DNA from 2 places in the Paenibacillus sp. FSL K6-1330 genome. Region 1 is predicted to be linked to the other one. Evidence: riboswitches for the same ligand, from Rfam matches in the RefSeq annotation. Region 1 holds a riboswitch; the other holds the start of a gene.

What was found. Region 1 has a riboswitch for cobalamin ahead of NYE54_RS27475 (ABC transporter substrate-binding protein). Riboswitches for the same ligand answer to the same signal wherever they lie in the genome.
Region 2: it holds a riboswitch for cobalamin, as region 1 does, so the genes downstream of both, NYE54_RS23910 (1-propanol dehydrogenase PduQ) here and NYE54_RS27475 (ABC transporter substrate-binding protein) in region 1, are expected to answer to the same signal.

Annotation. Positions count from the first base shown of each region.
Region 1 is NZ_CP150269.1:6,038,283-6,043,302, forward strand. It holds gene NYE54_RS27465 (ABC transporter ATP-binding protein) at 1-49, opposite strand, end outside; gene NYE54_RS27470 (iron ABC transporter permease) at 46-1,092, opposite strand; gene NYE54_RS27475 (ABC transporter substrate-binding protein) at 1,089-2,093, opposite strand; cobalamin riboswitch at 2,351-2,553, opposite strand; gene NYE54_RS27480 (histidine phosphatase family protein) at 2,706-3,572, opposite strand; gene cbiB (adenosylcobinamide-phosphate synthase CbiB) at 3,563-4,540, opposite strand; gene NYE54_RS27490 (adenosylcobinamide amidohydrolase) at 4,537-5,020, opposite strand, start outside.
Region 2 is NZ_CP150269.1:5,254,231-5,259,250, reverse strand. It holds gene NYE54_RS23915 (DinB family protein) at 56-598, shown strand; adenosylcobalamin (AdoCbl) riboswitch at 792-945, shown strand; gene NYE54_RS23910 (1-propanol dehydrogenase PduQ) at 1,404-2,546, shown strand; gene NYE54_RS23905 (BMC domain-containing protein) at 2,776-3,132, shown strand; gene NYE54_RS23900 (EutP/PduV family microcompartment system protein) at 3,145-3,576, shown strand; gene NYE54_RS23895 (ANTAR domain-containing response regulator) at 3,665-4,237, shown strand; gene NYE54_RS23890 (sensor histidine kinase) at 4,230-5,020, shown strand, end outside.

The DNA.
Region 1 (5,020 bases):
GAATCGGCACCTTGCCATATGCTTTGCCAAGTCCTTGAGCTGTAATCATGATAGACCCTCCCTGCGCCGTTTTTTGTTCCGGTATAGCAAATACGCAAAGAATGGAGCGCCTATGAATGCCGTAACCACACCAAGCGGTATTTCCGTTGGTGCCAGCACGGACCGTGCCGCCGTATCGCACCAGACCATGAATATCGCGCCGCCCAGAGCCGACAGTGGAACAATGACGCGGTAATCGGAGCCGGTGATCAACCGGATCATATGCGGTACCACAAGTCCCACGAATCCAATCACGCCGGATACCGACACGGCTGCGGCGGCGAGCAGGGTAGCAACGATGAGCACGCTGGTCTTCAACCGATCCACATTCAAGCCCATATGGGCGGCCTGCCGTTCCCCCAGCGACAAAATATTAAGCGCCCGCGACCTGCTCCATAAGTAGATAAAACCTGCGATAAAATACGGGAAAAGGATGGCCGTATACGACCATCCACGCATGCTCAGGCTCCCCATCGTCCAGTACAGGATCTGGTTTACCGTATCTTTGGACATGACCGTCAGAAAGGAAACGACGGCGCCCAGAAACGACTGCATCACCACGCCGGACAGAATGAGCCCGTGGATCGGCAGTTTTCCTTGGTCCCTCGCCAGCAGCAGAACGGCCCATAAGGTGCCTGCTCCGGTCAGAAACGCTACAAGCGGCAGCGTGTAACCTCCGGCAAAGGAATATTCCATCCCGAAAAAAATCAGGGATGCTGCGCCAAGCGCAGCACCCGAGGATACACCAAGCGTAAACGGATCCGCCAGCGGATTGCGCAATACCCCTTGAAAGGCGGCTCCGGCGACGGCCAGGGAGGCTCCTACGAGCATCCCCAGCAATATGCGCGGCAATCTCACCTTCATTAAGATTTGCTCGGATGAAGCTTCCCAGCCCGGAACGATGGAATCGCCGATTCCCGGCAGCCGGTGCAGCAGCATCGCCCCAATCTCTCTCACAGGCAGGTGCACGGAGCCGATTCCGAGACTGACAACCAAGGTTAACAGTAATAGGATGATGCCGGCCGCACCGAATCCTGCAAGTTTTTTACTCATGGATTCATCAGTTCCGGATAAACGGCCTTCGCCACTTCCACCAACCCTTGCGTCACACGGGGACCAGGACGGCTGAGCAGGTTCGCATCCACGGATATGACCTGATCGTTCTTGATGGCTTCGATCTGATCCCAGCCGCCGCGCTCCTTAATCAGCTGATCCAATGTTTTCTTGGTTGCTTCATCAACCACATCGTCCGTGTACAGAATGACGTCGGGGTTCGCAGCAATAATATTTTCCTCACTGATTTCGAACCAGCCTTCCGCATCGCCGGCTGCGTTGACGCCGCCAGCTAAGGTGATGATCTCATCCATAAACTCGCCCTTGCCGACGGTCCATCCCGGAGAGAATTCCACATACACTTTCTTCTTGTCTTCATCCTTCACGGCTTTCACGGCTTCCGTAACGGTAGCCAATTCCTGCTTCATCTGATCCACGACCGCTTTCGCCTCCGCTTGACGGTCCGTAATTTGTCCGATCAGTTCGATGTTCTCCATCACGGCATCAATGGTTTTCAGATCATTGACGAACAGGGTAACGCCAAGCTCACGCAATTTCTCGGCATTCTGAGCATTCATCGAAGCCGCAAATACCACATCGGCATCGGCTGCAATAATAGCCTCTTCATTCACTTGGAACCCGCCCAATTTAGGCTTAGATTTGGCCGCTTCCGGATAATCGTCATTATCGGACACGCCAACGATTTCCTCATCCAGGCCCAAAGCGAACAGTTTTTCCGTCTCGGACGGTGTCAGGGATGCAATTTTGGCCGGAGCTTTCTCAAACGTCATTTCAACCCCGGTTGAATCCTTAACGGTCAGCGGATACGTCGTTTTAAGCTCTTCGCCGGAATCCGCCGGAGCTTCGTTATTCTGCTCTTCCTGCTGTGCAGGCTGCGTTGTATCCTTCGGCGCCGCTTCTTTGTCTCCACAGCCAATCAAGGCCAGAGCCATCAGTATGGCTACTAGAAGTACGGACCATGTTTTGTTTAATGCTTTCATCTCTTAAAATCCCCCTATGCATAATTGAGAACCTGGCGCTTTCGAGTTTACATTCCTTCGACCGATCCTTACCGGGAGAAAAACATCAATCGTCATACTCCAAAGAAAAGCAAAAATCCCTGACTCCTCGTAAACAAGGACTCAGGGATTACGTTTTAACATAAGGACATCTGGATAACCGTTCACAGATAGCGCCTTAAACTTCCGCCCACACATGCTGCATGGGTCCGGCAAACGTAATCCTCTCCTCGAAGGACCGTCATTCATTCGCCGAGGGCAGGTCTCCTGACTTGCAGGCTGTAACGACTTCTCCGCCTTCCCAAGCGCTATGGCTCAGTGGCATATGAAGAAGTCCCTGCTTCACAGTGGCGGGACCGTGCCGGACTTGCACCGGCTTCCCTATTAACCCGGCAGAAGGCAACAACGCCTTCTGTCCGGGACCCTCGCAAATAATATGAATTTATGTATGTTAGGCCAAGCATGGTTTCTCTGCCCAAAATTATAGGCGATAAACCTTCCTCTTACAACCGAAAGAATCGGTCATTTCAAATGCCTTATGATACGGATTTATCCCGTTATCGCCCATTCCGCACCGATATCATACGATTTCATTTATTCGCTTAACCGCACGCCTTCCCAGCGGTCTCCATCCCATGTCAATTGCAGCTTGAGCTCCTCGCCCGGTGACACTTGCGTTTCCCAGAATTCCGTATGCGGAAGGGTAGCTGCCGCGATCTGCCGGATGACGCCCCCATGGGTGACCACAAGCACATCCAACTCAGCCCTCTGTGTCCCAGAACCATAACCGGCTCGCTCTGCCTCTGCCTCTGCCTCTGCCTCTGCCTCTGCCTCTGCCTCTGCCTCTGCCTCTGCCTCTGCCTCTGCCTCTGCCTCTGCCTCTGCCTCTGCCTCTGCCTCTGCCTCTGCCTCTGCCTCTGCCTCTGCCTCTGCCTCTGCCTCTGCCTCTGCCTGCACAAGGGTATCCGGATCTTCCTCCACATGCAACAGTTCCTTCAAATCCAAATACAATCCGGTCAAGAATGCCTGAATCCGGGAACAGAACGCTTCCCAGCTCTCCCCATTTGGCGGCGTAACTTCTGCGGGGTTATCAATCCAGCGCCGATAGGAGATATCCGACTTCAAGTCCTCGTAGATGTTCCCTTCCCAAGCCCCGAAATCGAGCTCACGCAGCCGCGGATCATACTCGACACCTGGAATAAACCTGCCTGGATCTTCATCATCAGGAATAGCGGACATTGTTGAGTCCGATAAGATAACATTCAGCGTCTGCCTGCATCGAAGGAGATCACTGCAATAGATCCGGACGAACTGCTTGGTACAAAACCTTTCCAGCAGCGGGAGGAGCTGCTGTCTTCCTTCCACCAGAATCCCCTGATCCTCGTGACCGAGATAACGGCGCTCCTCGTTCCACAACGTGCGGCCATGACGGACCAAATGCAGGGTAATCCTCATATCCATAAGCTTCCTCCTGCTGCGGTCACAAGTCCGAGCACCACGGTACCCAGTAACGTAAACAATACTGATACGCCCAGCAGCAGACGATTTGTCACCTGAATATCCTCCGCTTCAAGCGGTCGTTCGGGATCCCCCATGTAAGCCCGGAACGAGATCACGCCTTGATAGGAATTCTCGCCTCCCAGACGAATGCCCAGCGCACCAGCTACAGCCGATTCCGGGAAGCCGCTATTCGGACTGGGGTGCTTTCGCGCATCCCTTCTGACCATCTTGATCGCTTTTTTCCATTGCAGCGAAAACATCGCAGCCACTATGGTCAACAGTCCTGCGGTCAGGCGTGCCGGTATCCAATTGGCGATATCGTCCAGCCTTGCGGATGCCCAGCCGATATGCTGGTATTTGTCGTTTTTATAACCGACCATGGAGTCGAGCGTGTTCACGGCCCGGTAGGCCATCGCCAGCGGCGCTCCCCCGATCAGGGCAAAAAACAGCGGAGCGATGACCGCATCCACGATATTCTCCGCAACCGTCTCCACCGTTCCCCGTACGATCTCCGGCTCATCCAGATGGCCGGTGTCTCGCCCGACAACCATGCTGAGCGCGCGCCTGGCCTCCGTGATATGGTCGGAGCGAAGATGGCCGTAGACCTCCAATCCTGCTTCACGCAGTCCCTTGATGGCAATCGTAGTCGCAATAAGCACGATCTCCACTCCCCACGCAAGCCAAGGATGAATCGCTGCACATAACAAGAGGAGCAGCCACGCCAGCACGAAGGAGCCACCGGCCACGATCACCGGCAGCAGAATGCCCGTCCACTTCAGGCTCTGAGCGGAAGTCGCCCAATGGCGTATCCAGCCTTCAACCCGGCGGATGGCTTTCCCCATGCCAATGACGGGATGGGGGAGCCATCTCGGATCTCCAATCAGCAGGTCCAGTACGACCGCTGCCCAAATGACCCACACGACGGTCATATCCGGTCCTCTCTTTCGGAGACAATGCTTTCCGTAACACTCTCGTAGACAAGGCGGCCGATCATGCCGCCCAGATCGGTTGCGGTTCCGGCATAATGGTGGTTCACGCCATACGCTGCATTGCCGCTGACCCCAAGGACCATCGCGTCCGTCGTCGTTCCGGTCGCGACGGCTCCGGTTTCATGATCCTTCACCCCCAGATCATGTAGCGCCGCGGCTTTCGCTTCCGTCGCCGTCAGCATGGCGTTCACCATACAAGCCGGCGTCATCATCCCATCCACCATCAGCATGATATTAATCGTGCCCGGCTGGTAAGCGGCAAAGGTCGTACGGCTCGACCCAGCGCGGGCTGCATTGCCCACGCCGGCGGTGGTGCAGCACAGGATGGAAGCCTGTTCACTCTGCTCTTCCTGGATGGAGGCATACTTCAGTTTTACCGCGGTCATCAATCCAGCTGTAGATTCAGCCGGATAACCGTGA
Region 2 (5,020 bases), 780 kb from region 1:
GTCCAAATAGTGAGGCCGGGATGCTATTTATTTTTACAAGGGAGGTTGTGTTAGGATGTTGTACGATTTGCCAGGCGAAGAGAATATGTCAACGATCGTGGGAATGTTATATAGCGCTGTCAGAGAGAACAGCCAACGGCTAAAGTCCATATCAGAGGGCATGGCCCAAGAGGAAATAGACTTCAAGGGACCTTGTGACAATTTCAATAGTGCCGCTCAGTTAATAAAACATATCATGTACGTCGACCTGAACTGGGTATATAGGATTAAAGGTGAGGCGCTTCCCCAGTCATTCATAGATGAATACGGCCCAATGATCGATGAACATAACAGGCTGCCGATGGTCAAAGGAATGTCTCTGGACACGCTTATATCTAAATATGAAGTTGTACTCAGTATGTTGAAGGATGTATGTACGCAGTTAACGGATGCCGATCTGGATCGCATCGTTACATTCGGACACGAGAATGAAAAGCAAGCCACCATCCGGTGGGGTTTATGGCATATGGCCGACCATAACCGTTATCATCAAGCCCATATTAATCAGCTTAGAAAGTGGTACTCTGAGCAGAAGAAGACATGGATCATGAATAAATGAATGGGAAAACCATTTCCTTGTTTGTCTTTCTGAGACAATTCACCGTATCTACGCTGCAGCGTTCGTCCCTTGGTCTGCCCGAGGCATTTTATTTTATTTGAGTTTCATTCGGTCAATCATTTTTTTAAGGTTTATATCGCCAAACGCGTCGTTTGTGCTATAATGATGTCGAATGGGCAACTATTCGCGTCATGTACAATAGAAAAAGTTATAGGTAATGGAAGTTTGGTGCAAATCCAACACGGTCCCGCCACTGTGATAGACCGAATGATCGGTCTTAAGTCAGGTCTTTTGCCTAATAACTTTGGAGAGACCAGTCATTTCGAGGCGAAAATGGCTGGTTTACAAGTCTAGTGACGTTTCTCGCCTCGCTAGGCTTTTTTTAATTGCAGCAGAGGCTGCCGACGATGTTGTCGGCCACAGCCGGGTGTTCGCCGCCGAATATATACAATGAGGTATAGCTCGCAAACGGGGAGATTCTTCAAGGACGAAGAAGCACGTGCACTATGGGGTGCATATCCCTTTTTTTTATTGATAGAGGCTGTTCCCAAAGTCCGCTTTTGATGACCGACCTTTTTGAACAGGCACTTATAAAATCGTGCCGTTAATGTGTCTGATCTAAGGACAAGTTCCGGAAGCGGTTGACGAAGATCGGAATGACGGTGTACAGTATATATGCAAAACTAAATGATAAGAAGCTGCACAATGGCGTGCATACATGATAACAAGCAAAGAGGCTTTTGAAGGGGATTTCCCTTTGAATGGCCTCTTTTTTTGTTGCAATTACTTCTTGGAGGTGCTTTACATGGATAAACTTTCGATTAAAGCCGACCTCTATATGGGGCAAGGCGCGATGGATCGTCTAACAGAGTGGCAAAACAAACGTATGTTCATCGTCACAGATCCATTTATGGTGAAGTCGGGCATGATTAACATGGTGTTTGATCGCCTGCACAGCAGTAACGAGCAATATGTTTTCAGCAATATCGTGCCTGATCCGCCGATTGAAGTCGTCACGGAAGGTGTCGAGGCGCTCTGTGCGTTCAACACCGATCTAATCATTGCCATTGGCGGCGGTTCTGCCATTGATGCCGCTAAAGCGATGAAGCTGTTTACGAAAAAGCTGCTTGACCAGCGAGATATCCCGTTCATTGCAATCCCGACGACAAGCGGGACGGGTTCTGAAGTTACGTCATTCTCCGTTATCAGCGACAAAGAAAAAAACATCAAATATCCGCTTGTATCCGATGACATGCTGCCGCAAGAAGCGATTCTCGATCCTGAGCTCGTCAAAAGCGTGCCGGACTTCATTACGGCCGATACCGGACTGGATGTGTTGACGCATGCCATTGAAGCCTATGTATCCACCAAATCCAATGATATCTCCGATGCACTGGCGGAGAAGGCAATGAAGCTGGTCTTTGCTTATTTGCCGCGAGCTTATAAGGACGGAAATGATCTTGAGGCGCGCGAAAAAATGCATAATGCATCCTGCATCGCGGGGATGGCGTTTAATATTGCGTCTCTGGGATTGAATCATGGGATCGCGCATGTGGCGGGAGCCAAATTCAAAATTGCCCACGGACGCATGAATGCGATTCTTCTTCCGCATGTCATCGAATTTAATGCCGATTACAAGCCGGGTTACGGCAAGGAAGAAAGCAATAGAGCGGCGGTTCGGTATGCCGAAATTTCCAAAAGCTTGGGGTTATCCGCACCCAATGCGAAGAGCGGCGTCCGTAGTCTCGTACAGGCAATCAAACTGCTGCAGAAGCAATTGAATATGCCGCAAACGCTGCGTGAATGCGGTGTGGATCAATCGCTGTTTGGAGAGATGAGAGAGTCGATCGCCGAAGGCGCGCTGAAAGACGGATGCACGGCAACAAATCCACGCGTTCCTACGGCAGAGGACGTGCTTCAAATTTTGAACAAAATGTTTCAATTCTAAGATCGAGTCGAAATTTGACGGATTTCGTATTGACATCGCTTGCAATATTCAAATATAGTGAAAGTAACACAATGGCGTGTTGCATACAAATCAAAGCAAAGTGGCTTCTTAAAAATTCCGCATGGACTTTTAAGGGGCTTTTATTGTTTTTTTGCAGGTTTTCTTATCAAAAGTAGACTTTTTGAACAACCTCTTTTAGTGTTTTCGATACGAGAGTGAGATGAGGAGTATGGAACAAGGAGCCGAGAAACAACGTGTGATTCAGGAGTATGTGCCTGGCAAACAGGTCACGCTCGCTCACATTATCGCGAACCCGAACCCGGACATTTACAAGAAGCTGGGACTCGGAAACGAAGCGCATCAGTCCATCGGCGTTATGACGATCACGCCAAGCGAAGCCTCCATCATTGCAGCGGATATCGCTACAAAGGCGGCTGGCGTACAAATCGGCTTTGTCGACCGTTTCAGCGGTTCACTCGTCATTACGGGCGATGTATCATCAGTAGAATCTGCGATCAGCGCAGTGCTGCATGGATTGCAGAATATATTGGGCTTCTCGGCAAATACGAATATTACGAGAACGTAGGAGAAGCTTATGATGAAGAAAATTATTTTTGCCGGAAGTACAGGATCGGGCAAAACCACGCTGTGCCAATGGCTGCACGGTGAGGAGATTGCCTATAAGAAAACGCAAGCCGTTGAAAATTTCGATCAGGCGATCGATACGCCGGGCGAATGCATCGAGAACCGGTATTTATACAAAATGCTGTTAGTATCCAGTGTAGATGCCGATGTCATTGGGCTGGTTCAGGATTGCACGAAAGAAGACAGCTATTTCCCGCCGGCTTTTGCAACGGTATTCGCCAAGCCGGTTATCGGAGTGGTAACGAAGGTGGAACTGGCCAAGTCGCAAGAAGAAATCGCGCAGGCCAGAGCGCATTTAATGGCGGCCGGCGTGGAGCGGATTTTTGAAGTCTCGACGATCGAGAACGTGGGAGTGGATGCTCTTCGGGATTATTTGAGGGCGTAAACGACTTGGATTCTAGTTCAAATGCAAGCGGGGCTTATCGATAGACAAGCGACAAGCAAATAACGACAGACAATGAGGTGCATGACGCATGAATGGAAAAATTGTAATAGTCGATGACGAACCTATTACAAGAATGGATATTCGTGAGATGCTAGAAGAGGCTAACTACAATGTAGTAGGCGAAGCTTCCGATGGCTTTGAAGCTATCGAATTATGCAAGAAGCATCTGCCTGACCTCGTCATCATGGATGTTCAAATGCCCATTTTGGATGGGCTCAAGGCGAGTAAAAGAATTCTTTCAGAACAGCTGGCGGGCGGGATCATCCTTTTGACCGCCTACAGCGACAAACAGACGATTGAAAAAGCATCTTCTGTCGGTGCGCTTGGTTACTTGGTAAAGCCGCTTGATGAAAAGTCGTTCATTCCTATGGTGGAAGTCACGATAGCCAGAGGCAAGGAATTCCGAAAGCTGGAACAAGATCTCTCAAAGCTGACGCAGAAGATGGAAGAACGCAAAGCGGTCGAGAAAGCGAAAGGCATATTGATGAGAGAAAATGGCTACACGGAAGAGGAAGCCTATCAAATCTTACGAAAACTCAGCATGGATCGGCGATGTCCTCTGATTGAAATTGCTAGTACCATCGTCATTTCCTATGATTGATTTCAAAGAACGGATCAGGCAGCTTTGCAGCCTTCACACCGGATTGTCGGAAGAGGATATAGTCCGGATCTGCGAAATAGCGGAGTCATTTCAAATGACCGAGGTAGAGGATGATGTGTTCATCGACGTATTGTCGAGCGTGGCAAGCGAAGCCATCGTGGTCTATCATCGTCGTCCATGTGAAGGCAAATCGGTATATTATTTTCCGGTTACGGGGGAGAAGGCGCTGCGCGAGAATGAACCTGGCGTCCTGCGGACGCTTGAAACAGGCATTATGTCGCAGGGGCTCGTCGCCAGGACGCAGGAGAATCATCTGGTTCGGCAAACGGTATATCCTATTAAAAATCAAAGCGGCGTCATTGCCGTTCTGATCTATGAAAAAGATGTCCGCGACAATATACAAGCCCACTTCAACAGGCAGAGAGCGTCATGCGAGGATGGGGAGATGTCCTCGATGCTGGGGGCTATGCTGCAGTTCAAGGATTCGATTATCAATCAATTGGAAGACGCCGTTCTGGTGTTCGATAAATATGGGTTTTTGAAGCTGAAAAATGAACAGGCGGACGTATATTACAGACAGCTTGGTTATTTGGAAGATATCCAAGGATTGCATTATGATAATTTGTCGCTTGATCAGACGATGTTCTCCGAGGTCATGAGCCAGCATTCATCTTCGCTATGTTGTCCGCTTACGGTGGAAGTGAAAGCCGCCGGACGTTACTATCAGGTGAAACGCTTGTTCATTGAGGAAAAGGATTTATGCGTAGGCGTTATTCTGCATGA